One region of the Phyllobacterium sp. RCAM01083 genome, then DNA from elsewhere that is predicted to be linked to it. Evidence: riboswitches for the same ligand, from Rfam matches in the RefSeq annotation. Region 1 holds a riboswitch; each other region holds the start of a gene.
The links. Region 1 has a riboswitch for cobalamin ahead of metE (5-methyltetrahydropteroyltriglutamate--homocysteine S-methyltransferase). Riboswitches for the same ligand answer to the same signal wherever they lie in the genome.
Positions count from the first base shown of each region.

Region 2: another riboswitch for cobalamin. It lies ahead of ACZ25R_RS16315 (DUF1636 family protein); the one in region 1 lies ahead of metE (5-methyltetrahydropteroyltriglutamate--homocysteine S-methyltransferase).
Region 3: another riboswitch for cobalamin. It lies ahead of ACZ25R_RS07355 (aromatic ring-hydroxylating oxygenase subunit alpha); the one in region 1 lies ahead of metE (5-methyltetrahydropteroyltriglutamate--homocysteine S-methyltransferase).

Region 1 covers NZ_JBVFZN010000005.1:277,598-284,793, forward strand. The annotation lists gene ACZ25R_RS08090 (TetR/AcrR family transcriptional regulator) at 1-495, shown strand, start outside; gene ACZ25R_RS08095 (alpha/beta fold hydrolase) at 671-1,561, opposite strand; gene ACZ25R_RS08100 (CGNR zinc finger domain-containing protein) at 1,683-2,237, shown strand; gene metE (5-methyltetrahydropteroyltriglutamate--homocysteine S-methyltransferase) at 2,241-4,550, opposite strand; cobalamin riboswitch at 4,656-4,872, opposite strand; gene ACZ25R_RS08110 (MFS transporter) at 4,935-6,239, opposite strand; gene ACZ25R_RS08115 (TetR/AcrR family transcriptional regulator) at 6,349-6,927, shown strand; gene uvrB (excinuclease ABC subunit UvrB) at 7,110-7,196, opposite strand, start outside.
Region 2 covers NZ_JBVFZN010000005.1:1,932,931-1,940,126, forward strand. The annotation lists gene ACZ25R_RS16310 (transglutaminase family protein) at 1-1,618, opposite strand, end outside; cobalamin riboswitch at 1,773-1,985, shown strand; gene ACZ25R_RS16315 (DUF1636 family protein) at 2,092-2,454, shown strand; gene ACZ25R_RS16320 (ABC transporter ATP-binding protein) at 2,581-3,387, shown strand; gene ACZ25R_RS16325 (ABC transporter substrate-binding protein) at 3,387-4,334, shown strand; gene ACZ25R_RS16330 (FecCD family ABC transporter permease) at 4,368-5,354, shown strand; gene cysQ (3'(2'),5'-bisphosphate nucleotidase CysQ) at 5,529-6,341, opposite strand; gene cysN (sulfate adenylyltransferase subunit CysN) at 6,346-7,196, opposite strand, start outside.
Region 3 covers NZ_JBVFZN010000005.1:126,298-133,493, forward strand. The annotation lists gene ACZ25R_RS07335 (SDR family oxidoreductase) at 1-262, shown strand, start outside; gene ACZ25R_RS07340 (fumarylacetoacetate hydrolase family protein) at 429-1,274, shown strand; gene ACZ25R_RS07345 (L-fuconate dehydratase) at 1,312-2,589, shown strand; gene ACZ25R_RS07350 (DUF1868 domain-containing protein) at 2,669-3,379, shown strand; cobalamin riboswitch at 3,491-3,690, shown strand; gene ACZ25R_RS07355 (aromatic ring-hydroxylating oxygenase subunit alpha) at 3,816-5,060, shown strand; gene ACZ25R_RS07360 (FAD-binding oxidoreductase) at 5,068-6,159, shown strand; gene purU (formyltetrahydrofolate deformylase) at 6,378-7,196, opposite strand, start outside.

The sequences.
Region 1 (7,196 bases):
ACCGATGCGCTGACCCTCGGCTATCTGGCGGAGCGCGCGGGGGTGAGCAAGCCGATTGCCTATGAGCATTTCGGCACACGCTCCGGCCTTCTGATCGCGCTGTATCAGCAATTGGACCAGCAACAGGTCGATGATTTGCTGGCGGCGCTGGAACAGGCACCGAAGCAGCTGGCGAGTGTTGCCCGGCTGATGAGCGAGGCCTATATGGCCTGCTACCGCTCCATAGGCCCGGAATGGCACGCCATCTCCGCTGCGCTCAAGGGCGATGAGGAGATGGAAACATTTCAAAAAGCGCTGATCGACGGCTATGTCGATCTCTACCGCACCGCGCTGGCACCCTATTCGGCGCTTTCTGCGGGTGATCTGCGCTTGCGCTGTGTGGGCATCATCGGCGCTGCCGAGGCCATTTCACGGGAAATGACCTGCGGCTGCGTCGACGAGGCCACCGCATCCGCCGCCCTGGGATCGCTGATCCTGCAATGGGTGGCCAACTGATACCGGATTTGCATCGCGGTGTTGCGTGGTTCGCCCTTCGACAAGCTCAGGAAGCTCACCATGAGGGAGGTGGTTTGGTGCAAGGCAAATCACAATCGCTGCAGACTTATAACTCCCTGCAATCCTCAACATCCCTCATGGTGAGCTTGTCGAACCACGCACTACAGTTTTTGCTTTAGATGCTTACCGTCCGCCCAAGAAACTCCCGCATCAGCACGGCGACTTCTTCGGCATGGTCTTCCAGAAGAAAATGCCCGCCATCGAAAATATGCAGCTCAGCATCGGGCAGTTGTCCGGCATAGGCTCTGGCCCCGGCAAGCGCGAAGAACGGGTCATGCTTGCCCCAGGTGATCAGCATGGGCGGCTGGTGCTCGCGGAAATAGGCGTGAAAATGCGGGTACTGCTTGAGGTTTGACTGGTAATCATGGAGCAGGTCGAGCTGGGCCTCGGCAATGCCGGGACGGTCAAGGCCGTTCTGCGCGTGGGTCCAGGCATCGGGGCTGATGCGGGCCGGATCTTTCGCACCGAACAGGTATTGGCCTCTTGTGTCCTCGATCGAGAGGTGGCGGTGCATGGCGGCCTCCGTCTCCGCATTGCGGTCGGCCCACAGGCGGCGCGCGGCGGCAAAGCCGTCCGACAGGCCTTCTTCATGCGCCACGGCGTTCTGCACGACAATCGCCGTCACCCGTTCGGGGTGGCGGGAGGCGAGGCGGAAACCGACGGGGCCGCCGAAATCCTGCGCGTAAAGGGCGTAGCGCTTGAGGCCGAGCTTCCGGGTGAATGCGTCGATGATGTCGGCGAGATGGTCGAACGTATAGCGAAACGTCGTGTGGGACGGGGCGTCGCTGTAGCCCGAGCCGGGATAATCCGGCGCGACAACGTGGTAGCGGTCGGCCAGCAACGGAATGAGATCGCGGAACATATGCGACGAGGTGGGAAAGCCGTGCAGCAGGAGCAGCGTCGGCGCGTCCTTCGGCCCTGCTTCGCGATAGAAAATCTTGAGACCGTCGATCTCTTCGGTCCGGTAGCTGATCACCGGGCGTGCGTGTTCGTTCGATTGTGACATCGTTCCTGCTCCTGTTGGATGGGTATTTTCACCGTCTAAAGTACGTTTTGATGGTTACTCAAATAGAGTAACTTGTCAAATTGAATTTTGATGGTTACTTCTAGGGATGAAAGGACATGCGATGCCGTTCATTTTTCTGGGCAATGCCCTCTGGCTGGATTTCATCAACACGCAGATCATCGATGGCGCGCTCATCGATCTCATCGGCAATGACGGTGCGTTTCTGCAGTGGGCGAAGACGGCCGATCTTCAGGCTGACGAGGATGATGCGGCCACGTTCGACGCGGCCCTGACCGAGGCGCAGGCGTTCCGTGCGCACTTGCGCGGGGCGGCGGACAGTCTCGCGGCCGGGACGGCGCTCAATCCTGCCTTTGTCGCCGATATCAACCGGCGCATGGCTGAGCATCCGGTTGCGACGGTTCTGGAGCATTCAGGCAGCGGGTGGGCGACCAGCGCAAAGCCTGTCACCAGCGGGCCGCAAAGCGTATTGGCTGCAATCGCCACTGACTTTGCCCGGTTTGTTTCCACCGAAGCGACGAATGTCCGCCACTGCAGCAATGAGCGCTGCTGCATCGTGTTCTACGACACCAGCAAGAATCACACGCGCCGCTGGTGCAGCATGGAAACGTGCGGCAACCGGGCCAAAGCTGCCGGTCGCCGCGCGCGTGTTCACTGACGTCTATTGCTCAAGTCGCAGAAGCTTTGCGGCTTCGACCATGTTGACGAGGGCTGGTTTCACCTCTTCCCATTTGCGGGTTTTCAGGCCGCAATCGGGATTGACCCAAATCTGGTCGGGATCAAGATTCTTCCGGGCCTTGCGCAGCAGGCCAGCCATTTCATCCACCGGCGGGATGCGCGGTGAATGGATATCATAGACACCCGGCCCGATCTCGTTGGGATAATGGTAGGTCACGAACGCATCGAGCAGTTCCATTTTCGACCGTGATGTCTCGATGGAGATTACATCCGCATCCATGGCCGCAATGGAGTCGATGATATCGTTGAACTCCGAATAGCACATATGCGTGTGGATCTGCGTTTCGTCCTGAACGCCTGAAGCGGACAGGCGGAAACATTCGGTGGCCCAGTCGAGATAGGCAGCCCAATCGGCCCGGCGGATGGGCAGGCCTTCGCGGATGGCCGGTTCGTCGATCTGGATGATGCGGATTCCGGCTTTTTCCAGATCGCTCACTTCATCCCACAATGCCAGTCCGATCTGGCGGCAGACCTGATCGCGCGGAAGATCGTCGCGCACGAACGACCATTGCATCATGGTCACCGGCCCCGTCAGCATTCCCTTCATGGGCTTGTTCGTCAGCGACTGGGCGTAGGCTGCCCATTCGACCGTCATCGCCTGCGGGCGGCTGACATCGCCGAAAATGACTGGCGGGCGGACGCAGCGCGAGCCGTAGCTCTGCACCCAGCCATGCCGGGTGAAGGCAAAGCCCGACAGTTGTTCGCCGAAATACTGCACCATGTCATTGCGCTCGAATTCCCCGTGCACCAGCACATCGATGCCGATTTCCTCCTGCCAGCGGATGGAATTTTCCGTTTCCTTGCGCAGCAGGGCGGCATAGGCATTTGCGGTCAGCGCCCCCTTGCCATGTTCCGCCCGCGCCTTGCGCACCCCTTCCGTCTGCGGAAAGGAACCGATGGTGGTGGTCGGAAAATCCGGCAGCCCCAGCGATTTCTGCTTTTCCCGGCGGGCGGGATAGGGGCTTTGACGCCGCGACAGTTCCGCCGTCACCGCCTGCAGGCGCCGCTTGACCGCCGCATCATGAATTTTGCTCGACGTCCTGCGGGTTTGCACTGCCGTCGCGGCCGCTGCCAGTTCATCCCGGACGCTGTCCCGCCCGGTGTTGATCGCCCTGCCAAGGATCGACAATTCCTCAAGCTTCTGCGTGGCAAAGGCCAGCCAGCTCTTGAAGTCAGGGTCGATGTCCGTTTCAAGTTCGAGATCGACAGGCGTGTGCAGCAGCGAACAGGATGGGGCGAGAATGAGGTGATCTGTTCCCCGCTGGCTGATCACCGGTTCGATACGCCGCAGGACGGCCTCGAGATCGGCCCGCCAGACATTGCGGCCGTCGATGACGCCGAGCGACAGGACAAGTCCGGCAGGCGCTTGGGTTACGATCGTCTGGAGCTGCTGCGGTGCACGGCACAGGTCGAGATGCAGGCCGGCAACGGGCAGCCCGAGCGCCAGGTCGAGATTGTCGCCAAGCGCACCGAAATAGGGCGTCAGCAACAGTTTCAGGCGGGGAAGGGCGCGCGCGAAGAATTCATATGCCACGCGGAATGCCGTCTGCGTGCTTTCATCGAGATCGAGCACCAGTGCGGGCTCGTCGATCTGCACCCATTCGGCGCCGTTGGCGGAGAGGCGGCGCAGAATTTCCGTATAGACCGGCAGGAGACCCGGAAGGAGTGATAGGGGGTCGAGCTGTGCGTCCTTGCTCTTGGCCAGTTTGAGGAATGTAACCGGCCCGAGAATCACCGGGCGCGTGTCAAAGCCCTGCTCCTTCGCTTCGCGGTATTCGTCGACCGGCTTGTTGGAACCGAGGGTGAATTCCTGCCCCTTTGTCAGTTCGGGCACCATGAAATGATAGTTGGTATCGAACCACTTCGTCATTTCCTGTGCGGCCACCCCGTGGCGGGTGCAGGCGCCGTGATCATGGCCGCCCTGGCTGCCGCGCGCCATGGCGAAATAGGTTTCGGGCGAAACCGGTCCGCCTTGCCATTCGTAGCTCTGGGGCACTGCGCCCAGCATGACGCTTGTATCCAGCACGTGGTCATAGAGCGAGAAATCATTGCTGGGTATGTGATCGAGGCCGAGCTTCTGCTGCAAGGCCCAGTTCTCCTCACGCAACCCGGCGGCGATATCCTGCAGGGTGACGATATGGGACTGGCCCGACCAGAATTTTTCCAGCGCGAATTTCAGTTCGCGCCGTTTGCCGATCCGCGGAAAACCCAGATTGCTTGTGGTGATAGACATAGTTCTTTACCCCGATGGTTGAGGGCAAAGGTCAGGCGTACGCATGCAGGAAATACGGGCGCCCAAGACGTCCGCTTGCAAGCGACACACCGGACACCCCGCCCGTGGACGTTATCTATCGAGGCAGGTCTCCTGGCTTGCGGGTCGGTGCTCTCGTCAGGCCTTCCCGATCCGTCCTGGGATCAGTGACACGAAATTGACGAGAACTCGCCGCTTACAGTTGCGGGGGCAGCTCCGGATTGGACCGCTGGCAGCGATCGCACCGTATTCCCTCTTAGCTCTGCGCCCGAAGGCGCAGAGAACCACGATGCGGGGTATGGTAGGCGCGTGCCCGTAGGCTGTCAATAACACATAAAGACATATTTATATGGTTACATCTTCAGTTCAGTGCGCGATGGCGGGTTCGCCGACGCGGTCGTCCTTGCTGCTCTTGCGGATGGTCAGCGCCAGCAGCGCGGCGATCAGGCACAGGATGCCGGCGGTGAAGAAGGCCGGGAGGTAGCTCGCATATTCCGTACGGGCAAAACCGCCGCCATAGGCCGCCGACGCTGCGCCGAGCTGGTGACCGGCAAAGACCCAGCCGAACACCATGCCGGCCTTCTCCCGGCCAAACCGGTCCGTTGCCAGCTTGACCGTCGGCGGCACGGTGGCGATCCAGTCGAGGCCGTAGAACATGGCGAACAGCGACAGGCCGTAGATCGAGAAATTGCTGTAGGGCAGGAACAGCAGCGAGGCGCCGCGCAGGCCGTAATACCAGAACAGCAGCCAGCGGTTATCGACCCGGTCGGACAGCCAGCCGGAGCCGATCGTGCCGAAGAAATCGAAGAAACCCATCATGGCGAGCACGCTGGCGGCGGTGACGGCCGCAAGCCCGTAATCACCGCAGAGCGCGACGAAGTGGGTCTGGATGAGGCCGTTGGTGCTGGCGCCGCAGATGTAGAAGGTGGCAAATAGCACCCAGAACGTGCTGGTGCGGGATATTTCCTTGAGGGTGGCCAGCGGCAGGATGATGAGCGACAGCAGACCGCCGGTAATCGGTGCGGTCTTGGCCACGTCCTTCTCGCCATAGGCGGGCAGGCCGACATCGGATGGGCGGTCCCGCATCAGCAGGAAGACGGCGGCCGCTGCGACGGCGAGCAGGGCGCAGACCATCATGGTCGCCGCGCGCCAGCCGTAGTTTTCACTGATGGAGGCCATGAGCGGCATGAAAGCCAGCTGCCCGGTGGCCGAGCTTGCGGTCAGCATGCCCAGCACCAGCCCGCGCCGGTCGGTGAACCAGCGGGTGGCAACTGTCGCACCGAGCACCATGGCGGTCAGGCCGGTGCCGAAACCGATCACCACGCCCCACAGCAGGATGAGCTGCCAGATCTGCGTCATACCGAGGGACAGGAAGGAGCCGCCGGCGATCAGCGCAAGCGCCACGCACACGACCTTCCGCACGCCGAAATAGTTCATGAACGCCGCAGCGAATGGCCCCATCAGCCCGAACAGCAGCAGCCGGATGGAAAAGGCGGTGGCGATCTGTTCCGTCGTCCAGCCGAATTCCTTTTCCAGCGGCACGATGAGCACGCCCGGGGCGCCGACGGCCGCCGCCGTCACAAGCATGGTGAGGAAGGTGACGGATACGACGACCCAGCCATAGTGGACATTGCGCCGGGCGAGCGCGGCAGCGAGAGGCGATGAAATCATGTTCGTGTTCCCTGGAGGGTAATCGGCTTTTAGATGATGGTCATCATATTGACTATTGATGACGGTCATCATATAAATTGTCAATGCAGTTTTTTTGAAGGATTGTTTCATGCGCGTCAGCAGGGACCAGGCAGCACAGAACCGCGCCCGCATCATCGAGATCGCCGGACAGCAGTTCCGCGAAAAGGGTTTTGACGGCATCGGCGTCGCCGATGTGATGAAAAGCGCGGGGCTCACCCATGGCGGTTTCTATGGTCATTTCAATTCGAAGGATGACCTGATCGCCGAGGCCTGCGCGGCGGCCATGGCTTTGTCGGTCCGGCGGTGGACCAGCCTGTCCGAGGCGTCGCCTGACGATGCGCTCGGCGCGATCACCCAATCCTATCTGGCGGGTGATGCCCATGGCGAGGGACAGATGAGCGGCTGCATGATGGCCGCATTGGCGCCGGATATCGCCCGTCGCGGCGGTCCCGTCCGTTCGCGTTTCACCGAGGGCACCAAGGCGCTTCTCGATATTCTCGTTAACGCCGTGACCGGCCGCAGCAAAGCCCGGCAGCGCGAAAAGGCCATCGCCATCATGGCGGGGCTGGTGGGCACCGTGGTGCTGGCGCGCGCCGTGGACGACCCCGATTTTGCCAGGGAGATCAAACGGGTCGGTGCGGAGGTGTTCGGCAGGGATGCGGAGTAGGGAGGGGATTTACACCCCCCTCTGCCCTGCCGGGCATCTCCCCCACAAGGGGGGAGATCAGCTTTCAGAACCGTTCAGCCAATCTTCGGCATCGAAAAGAACGCGAAACCATTGATGCCGACGTGATCTCCCCCCTTGTGGGGGAGATGGGCGGCAGCCCAGAGGGGGGTGAGTATTCTGATCTACCGCCCCGGACGCCCCGTTTTGCCCGGCCGGCGTTTCTTGCGCGCATCGTTTGCGTCCTCATAGGAGCCGATGCCGCTGCGCTC
Region 2 (7,196 bases), 1.7 Mb from region 1:
CGCCGAGCGGCAGACGGTATCCGACGGGCGAATCGCCCGGCACCAGGAACAGCTTGCCGCGCCGCGTCTTCCATTTTTCGCTGCGCCAGCGCGGGCCGGAGGCCTGGCTGTTCCAGCGCTGCACCGGCAGGACAAAACCGCTTGGCTCGGTCAGGCCCCGCTCGAAAACCCGGGCGATGCGGCTGCGCTCTTCCGGATCCTTGAGCCTGGAGTTGGACGGATCGACATTGTCGGGAAGATTGCCCTCCTTGATGATCCATTCAGCCGGATCTTCATAGGCGGGCGCCACCATCTCTTCTTCAACGCCAAGCGCCTGCGCCAACGCGACGAGGAGTTTTCCGGCATCTTCCGGCTTGACGTCAGCCTTGCCGTTCTCGGGCGCGATCAGATCGGGGTTGACCCAGATCGGCTTGCCGTCCTTGCGCCAGTAAAGCGAGAACGTCCAGCGCGGCAGGCTCTCGCCCGGATACCACTTGCCCTGCCCGTAGTGCAGAAAACCACCCGGCGCAAAACGCTCGCGCAGCCGCCGGATCAGCTTGTCGGCCTTTTCGCGCTTGGTCGGCCCGACCGCATCGGTGTTCCATTCGCCCGATTCGAAATCGTCGATGGACACGAATGTGGGCTCGCCGCCCATAGTCAGGCGCACATCCCTCTCGTTCAGGATCGCGTCCACCTTTTCGCCGAGCGCATCGAGCGCATTCCAGGATTCGTCGGAAAAGGGCTTGGTGATGCGCGGGTGCTCGGATACGCGCGTCACCCGCATATCGAAACCGAATTCCACATTGGCGAATTCCGCCATGCCGGAAATCGGTGCGGCATTGCGGTAATGCGGGGTGGCGGCAAGCGGTACGTGGCTTTCACCGGTCAGAAGCCCGGAGGTGGGGTCGAGACCGATCCAGCCCGCCCCCGGCAGGTAGACTTCGCACCAGGCATGCAGATCGGTGAAATCCTTGTCCGTTCCGGCGGGACCATCGATGGCGACAAGATCGGGCTTCAGCTGGATGAGATAGCCGGAGACGAACCGCGCGGCAAAACCGAGATTGCGCAACACCTGCACCAGCAGCCAGCTTGAATCCCGGCACGATCCCGAGCGCAGGTTCAAGGTTGCGTCCGGTTCCTGAACCCCGGTTTCCATGCGGATGACATAGCCGATCTCGCGCTGGATACGTGCGTTGAGATCAACGACGAAATTCACCGTGTTCGTCGGGCTGCGATCGATGGTTGCAAGGAAAGCCGAAACCAGCGGTCCTGCCGGTTCCGGTTTCATATAGATCGACAGGTCGTCGCTGATCTCTTCGGGATAGCTGAACGGCCAGGTCTCGGCGACCGGTTCGACGAAGAAATCGAATGGATTGTAGACGGTCATATCAGCGACGAGATCGACCTCGATCTTCAGCTCCGTCACCGGTTCGGGAAAGACGAAGCGGGCGAGGAAATTGCCGTAGGGGTCCTGCTGCAGGTTGACGAAATGATTGGCCGGACTGACTTTCAGGGAATGACTGAGAACTTTTGTCCGGGAATGGGGTGCCGGCTGGAGCCGGATGATCTGCGGCCCGAGCATGATGGGCCGGTCATACCTGTAGTGTGTCAGATGATAGACTGCTGCGTGAATTGCCATATCGCCTCAAAAGTCTGATTCAAAAAACTGCGGTTCCACAAATGCTCCCAGCACTCTAACGCGTTACCGGCCAATTGAAATCTTTCATTTGCCAAAAATTTTGGCAGCGGCAAAAATTGCCGCATAAACGTGCTTGCAACTGCGCGGCTGGCCGCATAGCATCCGCGCCGATGGTTTCTTCCGCACGACAACGCGGGAGATGAAAAGGGAACACGGTGAGGCGTACCCAAAAGGGACCGAGACCGTGGCTGCCCCCGCAACTGTAAGCGGTGAGCGATGCCTGACATGCCACTGACCGGAAGGTCGGGAAGGCAAGGCGAAGCTGAGACCCGCGAGCCAGGAGACCTGCCATCTCATCTACAATTCGAACCGGACGGGGTGTGCCGGGAGCGATGCGATGTCCTCTCCCGCATTGTCGCGATGGTGCATTGGCCGCGTTCCCCTAACCTTTGTCCACAAGGCAAGGCACCGGCATGACCACGCCAAGACCCGATCACCAGATTATCGTCTGCACCCTGTGCAAGGCGGTCGACGGCCTGTCACGACCGGGACAGGCCCTTGCCCACAGGCTGCAGGCGGAACTCGATGGCCAGCTCGGCTATGAGGTGCGCGGTGTTGGCTGCATGGCGGGCTGCGAACGACCCTGCACGGTGGCGTTCCGGGCGCCCGGCAAGGCGCAATATCTCTTCGGCGATATCGATCCCGCCACGGACTTTGCCGATCTTCTGGACTTCGCCCGGATGTATCACGCGCTCGCCGATGGCTGGTCCAAGGCATCACAGCGCCCGCAAGGCCTTTGGGACAAGACTCTCGCACGCATTCCGGCGCACCTATGATACATCAGGCATTGACCAATGTTATAACGTTACTATACGAGAACGACGCGTCCGCGATAACGCGACGACGTTTACCGGTTGGGATTTGACACCATGTGCCTTGCCTGCAGTCACGGATATCCGCCCATGAGCCATGTTGCCCTGCGTGCCGACGAGGTGACGTTCCGCACCGCCGGCCAGACGCTGGTGGACGAGGTATCGCTCGACATCGTGCGCGGCGCGCGACTTGCCATTATCGGGCCGAATGGCGCGGGGAAATCCACGCTTTTGCGCATGCTGGCCGGGCTGCTGCGCCCCTCCTCCGGCAACGTCCATCTCGACGGTACGGCAATAGACCGGCTGCCGCCGAAGGAACGGGCCAGGAGATTTGCCTTCGTCGGCCAGACCGACATGCCGGACCCGCAATTGCTGGTTGACGATTATGTCTCCCTTGGCCGCATTCCGCACACCGGCACCCTGACCAAGGCGAAGGACCGGGATATCGTGACGGAAGCCCTGCTCCGCGCCGGGATCGCCGCGTTTTCGCGCCGTCCCATCGGCTCGCTCTCCGGCGGCGAAAGGCAGCGCGTGCAGCTGGCGCGCGCCATCGCCCAGCAGCCTGACATCCTGTTTCTCGACGAACCCACCAATCACCTCGACCCGAAGGCGCGCAGCGAATTGCTGGCGCTGGTGGCCGGTCTCAATGTGACTGTTATAGCGGTGCTGCACGACCTGCCGCTGGTGGCGCCGTTTGCCACCCACGTTGCCGTCATGCATGCCGCCCAGCTCGTCGCCGCCGGCACGCCCGACGAAACGCTGACGCCGCGCATCGTCAGCGATGTCTTCGATCTCGATGTCCTGCGCCTGCGCCATCCCTCGCAGGATCGCGATCTCATGGTGTTCGAAGCACCCGGACCAACCACAAAACAAACTGCTCAGCTACGGAGAATTTGATGAAAAGAATGCTGCTCGCCCTCGCCTTGTCGGCGCTGTCCGCCCCCGCATGGGCGTTTCCCGTGACGGTCGACAGTTGCGGCAAGCCCGTCACCTTCGAGGCCGCGCCCAAGCGTGCGGTCATCCAGGACATCAACATGAGCGAAATGGCCTTCGCCCTGCACCTGCAATCCTCGATGGTCGGGGTTTCGGGCATTACCGGCTGGTACAAGCTCGACGACGCCTTCAAGAAACAGCTGGGCGCCATTCCCGAGCTTGCGCCGAAATATCCGACCCTTGAAAATCTCATTGCGGCGGAACCGGATTTCTTCTTCGCCGGCTGGAATTACGGCATGAAGCCGGGCGGTGAGGTCACCCCCGACACGCTGGCGCCGCACGGCATCAAGACACTTGAACTGACCGAAAGCTGCATCCATCTCGACAAGTCCCGGCCCGCCGCCACCATGGACCTGCTCTATGGCGACATGGAAAAGCTCGGCAAGATTTTCGATAGGGAAGACGAGGCGAATAAACTCGTCAGCGCCTGGAAGACAGAACTCGCGGCGATCAAGACAAAGATCGGCGACAAGAGCGGCACCCGCGTCTTCCTCTACGATTCCGGCGAGGACAAGCCGTTTACAGCGGGCAAGTTCGCCATTCCCACGGCAATGATCAGCGAAGCCGGCGGCACCAATATCATGGCCGATCTCGACACCAGCTGGGGCACCACCTCGTGGGAAACCGTGGCGACGCGCAATCCGGAATTCCTTGTCCTCCTCGATTATCAGGATGATGCGGGTTACCAGAAGCTGCTCGACTTCCTCAAATCGCATCCGGCAATGAAGGAAACCGACGCCGTCAAGAACAACCGCTTCGTCGCCCTGCGCTATGCGGAACTGACGCCCGGACCGGCCAATATCGAGGCCATCGCCAAGATGGCCAAGGCCATGCATCCGGAAGCCTTCTGAGTGCATCTGCCTTTCCGTCAGCATCTGACACTCATGACGGGGGTGATGGCCATTCTGGCCCTCGCCCTCGTGTCGATTGCCTATGGGGCAACGGTCATTCCGCTCGGCGATGTCCTGCGCGCTCTCGCCCATGCCTCCGGCCTCTCCGATACCGCCGTCAATGGCCCGGTCGGCAAGATCATTGTCGACCTGCGCCTGCCGCGGGTCATCCTTGCCATCTGCGTTGGGGCCGGGCTCGGCATCATCGGCGCGCTGCTGCAGACCGTCACCCGCAACGATCTCGCCGATCCGTTCCTGTTCGGCCTTTCCAATGGTGCGGCGGCGGGAGCAGTCTCGGTGATTACGGTCATCGGCGACCGCTTCGGCATCTGGACCCTGCCGATTGCCGCCTTCAGCGGCGGCATGCTGGCGGCCATCGTCGTGCTGATGCTGGTGCGGCGCGTGCAGGGACAGGGGCCGGAACGGCTGATCCTGGCGGGCCTTGCCGTCTCCTTCCTGTTTGCTGCGCTGACCAATTACATGGTGTTTGCCGGCGACCAGCGCGCCGCGCATTCGGTGATGTTCTGGACGCTCGGCGGCCTCGGTCTTGCCCGCTGGGAGAACCTGCCGCTCGCCCTTGTCGGGCTTGCCGCCATCCTGGTCTACGCCCTGTACAACCACCGCAATCTCGATGCGCTGCTGGCCGGCGAAAACACGGCGGAAAGCCTTGGCATAAGGGTGACGCGCCTGCGCAACACGGTGTTCATCGTCTGCGCCTTCTCCACCGCGATCTTTGTCTCGGTGGCGGGCGTCATCGGCTTTGTCGGCCTGATGATCCCGCACATTGCCCGGCGTTTTTCCGGTCAGCTGCATGCGGGACTGATCGTCACCTGCGCCGTGCTCGGCGCCCTGCTGATCCTGCTCAGCGACCTCGCGGCCCGTCTGCTGCTGGCGCCGCAGGAATTGCCCATCGGTATCGTTACCAGTTCCATCGGCGCGTTTTTTGTGGTGACGATCCTGTTGAGGAAGCGACCGGGATAACCGGTGATCGGATGGCAACAGCACAGTGCGTGGTTCGACAAGCTCACCATGAGGGAGGGTATGGATTGCAGGGAATTACACTCTGCAACCTTCGCCATTGATCTTGGACCAATCCACATCCCTCATGGTGAGCTTGTCGAACCACGCACCACGCACAATGGCATTGCGATCAGACTATAGCTTCCCCCAGGCCACGAAATCCGGATTGGCGAAATCGGCGTCGTCGGCCTGATTGCGGCGGCCATAGGTCAGCGGATTGCCGTCCAGCGTGAGCGTGATCCCGCCCGCAGCCCGCAGGACCGCATCGCCCGCCGCCGTATCCCATTCCATGGTCCGGCCGAAACGCGGGTAAATATCGGCCTCGCCGCGCGCCAGCAGGCCGAATTTCAGTGACGACCCGACGGACACACAGTCGGCAATACGGAATTTTTCCAGATAGGCATCGGTTTCCGGCGTGCGGTGCGAGCGGCTGGCAACGGCAATGAGATCGTCCGGACTGGTGCGGCAGCCTATGGCTTTGCGCGCGGTGACCGCACCGCCCTCGCCGATAGCAACTTCCTGTGCACCGGCAGTGCCGCCGGTGAACAGCACACCGCGGACGGGGGCATAGACAACGCCGAGAACGGGCGCTGCGTTTTCGATCAACGCAATGTTGACGGTGAAATCACCGTTGCGGCTGACAAATTCCCGCGTTCCGTCGAGCGGATCCACCAGATAGAAGCGCGCGCCGAGATCGCCGGGCACGTGCCCGCCGGAGATTTCCTCTTCCGCCACGACGGGTATGTCAGGCGTCGCCCTGCGCAGAGCCGCCAGGATGATGGCTTCGGCGGCATGATCGGCTTCCGTGACCGGCGACTGGTCATCCTTCAGCGCGAAATCACAGCCCTCCGCGTAAATGCGCAGGATTTCCTGTCCGGCGGCAATGGCCGCTGTTTCCAGGACGGCAAGAAGGGCGGCATGATCGAGGGGCGGGAGGGTGATGGTCATGCCCTTAAATCGACCACGAGCTTTGATCGTAGTTGAAGATGATGCCGTGTTCGACCAGCAGCTTCTCCACCTCCGAGGCAAGTGCCTCCGTCGTGTGGCCGACCGTGTGCAGATGCAGTTCCGGATTCTCCGGCGCTTCATAGGGCGAGTCGACGCCAGTGAAATTCTTGATCTCGCCGCGCAGCGCCTTCGCGTAGAGCCCCTTCGGGTCACGCCGCGCGCATTCCTCGAACGGCGTATCGACAAACACTTCGAGGAATTCGCCGTCGGCCAGCAGTTCGCGCACCATGCGGCGCTCCGAACGGAACGGCGAAATGAACGAGACCAGCACGATCAGGCCCGCATCCACCATCAGCTTGGCCACTTCGCCGACGCGGCGGATGTTTTCCACCCGGTCCTCTTCGGTGAAGCCAAGATCACGGTTGAGCCCATGGCGCACATTATCGCCATCGAGAATATAGGTGTGCTTGCCGAGCGACGACAGGCGTTTTTCAACGAGATTGGCGACCGTCGACTTGCCTGAACCGGAAAGGCCGGTGAACCATATCACCGCCGGCTTCTGGTTCTTCTGGTCGGCGCGTGAGGCCTTGCTGACATCCAGCGCCTGCCAATGCACGTTCGATGCGCGGCGCAGGCCGAAATCGATCATGCCGGCGCCGACCGTCGCATTGGTCAGGCGGTCGATCAGGATGAACGAGCCGGTCGAGCGGTTCGACTTGTAGGGGTCGAAGGCAATCGGCTCCTGCGTTGAAATATTGACGACGCCGACTTCATTCAGGTCAAGCGATTTGGCCGCCTCCTGGGCGAAGCTGTTGATATCGATTCGGTATTTGAGATCGGTGATCGTGGCTGTCG
Region 3 (7,196 bases), 150 kb from region 1:
GACCAAATCGGTGGCGGCCGAATACATCACGCAGGGCATCCGCTGCAACGCGATCTGCCCCGGCACGGTGGAAAGCCCGTCGCTGGAACAGCGCATGCGCGCTGGCGGCGACTACGAAGCCGCGCGCGCGGCTTTCATTGCGCGCCAGCCGATGGGCCGTCTCGGCCTGCCGGAGGAAATTGCCGACCTTGCCGTCTATCTCGCCGGTGCGACCTACACGACGGGGCAGGCTTACAACATCGATGGCGGCTGGACCGTCTAGGAGACTTTGCCAATCCACCCTGATGGGCATCTGATGCGATTTTCTGCGCTTCCGGTGCTCATGGACGAAAATGTCCACTGCGCTCCGGTTCTCGAAAACCGCACCAGCTCCCTCATCAGGATGAATTGTCAGAAGCCTCCTCCCATGCAATCGGAAGGAACAGACGATGAAATTTCTACGTTATGGCGAACCGGGACAGGAAAAGCCTGGTGTGCTGGATGCCGAGGGGCACATCCGCGATCTCTCCGGCAAGGTGAACGATCTTGCCGGGGCCGTGCTCGACCCGGAAGCGCTGGCAAAATTGTCGGCGCTGGATGTGGAGAGCCTGCCTGCCGTTGAGGGCAATCCGCGCCTCGGCCCCTGCGTTGCCGGAACCGGAAAATTCATCTGCATCGGCCTCAACTATGCCGACCACGCGGCGGAATCCGGCATGGCCGTGCCGCCGGAGCCGGTGATTTTCATGAAGGCCACATCGGCGATATCAGGGCCGAATGACGATCTGGTCATTCCGCGCGGTTCTGAGAAGACCGACTGGGAAGTCGAGCTCGGCATCGTCATCGGCCGCACGGCAAAATATGTCGGCGAAGCCGAGGCGCTGGATTATGTCGCGGGGTACTGCACCGTGCACGATGTCAGCGAGCGCGCCTTCCAGACGGAGCGGGCAGGGCAATGGACCAAGGGCAAATCCTGCGACACGTTCGGTCCGACCGGCCCCTGGCTGGTGACGAAAGATGAAGTGGCCGACCCGCAGAACCTCGGCATGTGGCTGAAGGTGAATGGTGAGACGATGCAGAACGGCTCGACCCGGACCATGGTCTACGGCGTTGCCTTCCTCGTCTCCTATCTCAGCCAGTTCATGTCGCTGCATCCCGGCGACATCATCTCGACCGGGACGCCGCCCGGCGTCGGCATGGGCATGAAGCCGCCGCGCTACCTCAAGGCAGGTGACGTGATCGAGCTCGGCATTGACGGCCTTGGCACCCAGAAACAGGTGGCACGCGCCGACGTCTAACGCGTGCTGACCCGCAACATTATTCAAGAGGCATATTGTGACCCGCATTACCGATCTTCGCGTCTTCGACGTCCGCTTTCCCACCTCGCAGAGCCTGGATGGATCGGACGCCATGAACCCGGACCCGGATTATTCCGCCGCCTATGTCATCCTCGATACGGACAACAAGGCTTTGTCCGGCCATGGGCTGACCTTCACCATCGGTCGCGGCAATGAAATCTGCTGCCTGGCGATTGAAGCGATGAAGCATCTCGTCGTCGGGCTGGAACTGGACTGGGTGAAGGAAAATCCCGGCCGTTTCTGGCACTTCATCACCGGCGACAGCCAGTTGCGCTGGATCGGGCCCGACAAGGGCGCGATGCATCTGGCGACGGGCGCGGTGGTCAATGCGGTCTGGGACTTGCTTGCCAAGGAGGCGGGCAAGCCGGTCTGGCAGCTGGTCGGCGAGATGACGCCGGAAGAAATCGTCGATATCGTCGACTTCCGCTACCTCACCGACGTGCTGACGCGCGAGGAAGCGCTCGCTATCCTGCGCAAGGCGGAGAACGGCAAGAAGGAGCGGATCGCCGCGCTGCAGGCGGAAGGCTATCCCTGCTATACCACATCGGCGGGCTGGCTCGGCTATTCCGACGAAAAGCTGCGCCGTCTCTGTCAGGAAGCGGTCGACGCCGGTTTCAACCACATCAAGATGAAGGTCGGCCGCGATCTTGAAGACGATATCCGCCGCCTGACCATTGCCCGCGAGGTGATCGGGCCGGACCGTATCCTGATGATCGATGCGAACCAGGTCTGGGAAGTGGGCGAGGCCATCGACTGGGTCAACAAGCTTGCCTTCGTCAAGCCGTTCTTCATCGAGGAGCCGACCAGCCCGGATGACGTGGCGGGCCACCGCAAGATCCGGCAGGCAATCAAGCCTGTGAAGGTCGCGACCGGCGAGATGTGCCAGAACCGCATCATGTTCAAGCAGTTCATCGCCGAAGGCGCCATCGATGTGGTGCAGATCGATTCGTGCCGGATGGGCGGCCTCAATGAAGTGCTCGCCGTGCTGCTGATCGCCGCCAAATATGAACTGCCTGTCTGGCCGCATGCGGGCGGTGTCGGCCTGTGCGAATATGTGCAGCATCTGTCGATGATCGACTACATCGCCGTGTCGGGGACGAAGGAGGGGCGGGTGATCGAATATGTCGACCATCTGCACGAACATTTTGTCGATCCCTGCAACATCCGGGATGCCGCTTATATGCCGCCGTCGCTGCCGGGTTTCTCGATTGAAATGAAACAGGCGTCGATCGAGGAATATCTCCACCGGCCATAGAAAAGGGGCGGGGCTTCATCAGTCTGACAAAGAGCTGTCCTATGGCGGTTGCATCGTCTTCTCTCGTCACGGGGTTCCCATGCTCGACCTGATCAAGCCTTCGCTTGCCCGCTTTGCCGCCAGCCTGCATCCGGAACCGCCGGTGCATCTCGGCCGGCGCTACAACGGCGCGGGCGTCTTTCAGCCGGAACCCGGCAATACGGTGGTCTGCCATCTGGTGAAGGGCTCCGAGTCGGAAGCCTCGGTCATTGCCGTGCGCGACCGGATGCTGGCGATGCCCGATGCCGGCCAACTGGCCTTTACCCCCGTCTCCAGCCTGCACATGACGCTGTTTCAGGGCATTATCGAATATCGCCGCCGCCCGTCCTATTGGCCGGATGATGTTCCACTGGAGACAAGCATCGACGACATGACGCGGCTTTATGTGGATCGCCTGCAGGATTTCGAGGGATGCGGGCCGTTCAACGTCGAGGTGATCGACGTCACGCCCGCGGGCCTGACGGTGGCCGGTGCGAGCGAATATGACGAGCGCATCATGCGCGCCTGGCGCGACGAACTGGCCGTGCCGTTCGGTTACCGGCATCCTGATCACGACACCTATGTCTTCCACATCACGCTGGCCTATCCGATCGCGCGGTTCCCGGACGAAAGGCTCGGGGCCTGGCAGGAACTTCTGGATGATTGCCTAGCATTCATCCGGCGTGAATCGCCGGTCATTGCGTTGAATCCGCCCGCATTCTGCAGTTTTGCCGATATGAATCATTTCGAGGAACTGGTGGTTCTGGATTGAATCAGAGGCCGTTTGATCGCCAATCTGCGACATAGTGTACACGCGCCCGGCGTGTCGTCTTACGTAAATGCGATGTCGTTTCCGCACCTATTCTTTTTGGGTGCCGGATGCTTTTATCGGGGCACTTGAGGTGCCGCTTTTCTAGGGAAGCGGAGAATTGGGAAGCCGGTCGGAAACCCGGCGCTGCCCCCGCAACGGTAGTGGAGTGAAACACGGCATAACAGCCACTGGGTCACAACCCCGGGAAGGCGTCGTGACAGCCGATACGGCAACTCCAGAGCCCGGAAACCAGCCTCGGTACCAAAAACCGACTGATCGCGGTGGGCGATCAAGGAGCATGATTCTGTGCGGGCACCAGCCGGTGGCTGGCCGTGCAGGCGTTCTTCCTCCGTCACCACCAGTCAGTTCTTTCGCAACATCGAGGCGAGGACACGACATGGATATACGCAACGAACTGCTCCGGAACCTGAGAAACCGGAAACCCGGCTACGGCCTTGAACAGTCTTTCTATTCCGATCCGGATTATTTCCGGCTGGATATGGAGAACATCTTTTATCGCGACTGGCTGTTCATCGGCCATGATTGCGAAGTCGCCAAGCCCGGCAACTTCTTCACGGTGCAGGTCGGCGACTATCCCGTGGTCATCGTGCGCGACCGCCAGGGCCAGATCCGGGCTTTTCACAATTCCTGCCGCCATCGCGGCTCGCGCGTCTGCTCAGCCGAGCGCGGCACGTCGGCCAAGCTCGTCTGCCCCTATCACCAGTGGACCTACGAGCTCGACGGGCGCCTGCTGTTCGCCCGCCAGATGGGCGATGATTTCGACGCCAGCCAGCACAGCCTGAAGCCGGTGCAGTGCGAAAGCGTCGGCGGTTACATCTTCATCTGCCTGGCGCAGAATCCTGTCGATTTCAGCGCGACGCGCGCACTGATCGAACCCTATCTCGCGCCGCACCACCTCACCGAAACCAAGGTCGCCTATCAGAGCACCATCGTCGAAAAGGGCAACTGGAAGCTGGTCTGGGAAAACAACCGCGAGTGCTATCACTGCGTGGCCAATCATCCCGAGCTGTGCAAGACCTTCCCGGAAGCGCCGAGCGTGAGCGGTGTCCAGGGCGCCGCAGACGATCCGGAAATTGCCGCGCATTGGCAGCGTTGCGAAGCGGCAGGCCTGCCCAGCATTTTCCGCATGTCCGATGACGGCCAGTACCGCGCCACCCGTGTGCCGCTGCTGCGCGATGCGGAAAGCTATACGATGAGCGGGCGCCGCGCCGTCGGCCGGCAGCTCAGCGACAGTGTCAACGAGAAGCAGATCGGCTCGCTGCTGCTGTTCCATTACCCGACCACCTGGAACCATATCCTCGGCGACCATGCCATTTCCTTCCGGGTGCTGCCGCTCGGCCCGGATGAAACGCAGGTCACCACCAAATGGCTGGTGCATAAGGATGCGGTCGAGGGCGTGGATTACACCATCGAGGAACTGACGCATGTCTGGCTCGAGACCAATGACCAGGACCGCCGGATCGTCGAGGAAAACGCCTTCGGCATCCGCTCGCCCGCCTACGAGCCCGGACCCTATTCGCCCGAGCATGAAGGCGGCGTGCTGCAATTCCTCGAATGGTACTGCAGGTTCATGGAAGAGCGTCTCTCCGGCGGCGATACGCGGCTCAGCAAGGTAGCATAGGTACACAATGAACATGGGCGTTCCTCAGTCTTACCCGCACCTCGACCAGATGCAGCCATGGAATGACCGGCTGCATCTGCTGGAGTGTCTGTCGATCATCGAGGAAGCGCCGAATGTGAAGACCTTCACATTCCGTTCCGACAACCAGAACTGGTTCCGCTATGAGCCGGGCCAGTTCATGACCTTCGAGCTGCCGGTGCAGCCCGAAGCCGTCCTGCGCACCTATACGCTCTCCTCCAGCCCGTCACGGCCCTTCACCATCGCCGTGACGGTCAAGGCGCAGGAGAACAGCATCGGCACCCGCTGGATGCTGGATCATCTGACCCCCGGCATGCGGCTGAAGGCCTTCGGTCCGCTCGGCGATTTCTCCATGCGCAGGCATCCGGGGGAAAAGTACCTGTTCATCTCGGCCGGGTCCGGCATCACGCCGATGATGTCGATGACCCGCTGGATGCATGATTGCGCCCCGCAGAGCGATATCAGCTTCGTCACCTGCGCCCGCCGGCCCAGCGACATCATTTTCCGCCGGGAACTGGAATATCTGACAAACTGCATGCCCAACCTGAAACTGTCGTTCCTGATCAAGGAACACGAGATGGGGCAGGTGTGGACCGGTATCCGCGGGCGGCTGGAAGCGCCCAAGCTGCCGCTGCTGTCGCCGGATTTCAAGGACAGGACGATCTTCTGCTGCGGTCCGGAAGGTTTCATGCGCGATGTGCGCGGCATGCTTGAAGCCAGTGGTTTCGACATGGCGCACTATCATCAGGAAAGCTTCGGCCCGGCTGCCGAACCCGTCCTGCCCGCATTCGATGTGATGTCCACCGACGCCGTGGAAGCGTCGGCGACGATCACCTTTTCCATGTCGGGCATGGACGTGCCGTGCATGCCGGGAGATACGATCCTCAAGGCGGCGCGCGGCGCCGGTATCCGCATTGCGGCGGCCTGCGAATCCGGCCTGTGCGGCACGTGCAAGGTGATGAAACTCTCGGGCAAGTCCGAAATGGATCACAATGGCGGTATTCTCGACGAGGAAATCGACGAGGGATTTGTCCTCGCCTGCTGCACGAAACCGCTCGGCAATGTGGAGATCGAAGCCTGAGCGCCGCCTTTTTGAGGTATACTTCGTTCTCAAGTGCAGGCAATAACTGGCGGTGAAGGCTCGCATTGCGATTGTGCGTGGTTCGACAAGCTCACCGTGAGGGAGAGGGTTGGGCTGCAATGCTTAGTCACAAGGATTGCAGGATATGACTCCCTGAAGTCCTCATCCTCCCTCATGGTGAGCTTGTCGAACCACGCACCCTTAAAAAATGCCTGTGCTTAGAACACCACGGTCTTGTGGCCGTTGAGCATGACGCGGGATTCGAGGTGCTTCTTGACGGCACGGGCGAGCACCCGGCTCTCGATATCGCGGCCGGTGGCGACAAAGTCCTCGGCGCTCATGGCATGGCTGACCCGCTCGGTCTCCTGTTCGATGATCGGGCCCTCGTCGAGGTCGGGCGTGACATAATGCGCCGTCGCGCCGATCAGCTTCACCCCGCGCTCGAACGCCTGGTGATAGGGCTTTGCCCCCTTGAAGCTCGGCAGGAATGAATGGTGGATGTTGATCACCTTGCCGAACAGCCGTTTTGACAGGTTGTCCGACAGCACCTGCATGTAGCGGGCGAGGATGACGAGATCGGCGCCGGTGTCCTTGACGATCTTCAGCAGCGCCTCCTCCTGCGCCGTCTTGTTGTCCTTCGACACGGGCAGCACGTGGTAGGGGATGCCCTCATGCTCGGCAAAGCGGCGGCTGTCCTCGTGGTTGGAGACGATGGCGGCCACTTCCGCATCGAGCCAGCCGACCTTGATCTGGTAGAACAGGTGCAACAGCGCATGGTCGAACTTCGACACCATGATGACGATCTTCGGCTTCTTGGCCTGGTCGATCAGCGTGGTCTTCATGCCGAAGCGCTCGATGGCTGGCTTCAGCGCCCGCTCGACATCGTCCTTGGAGGTTTCTTCCGAGGCGGCAAAGGCGATGCGCATGAAGAAGCGGTTGGTCTGGCGGTCCCAGAACTGGTTGCTCTCGGCGATATTGGCATCCAGCGCCGCCAGCTCCGTCGTCACCGATGCCACGATCCCCGGCTTGTCTTCGCA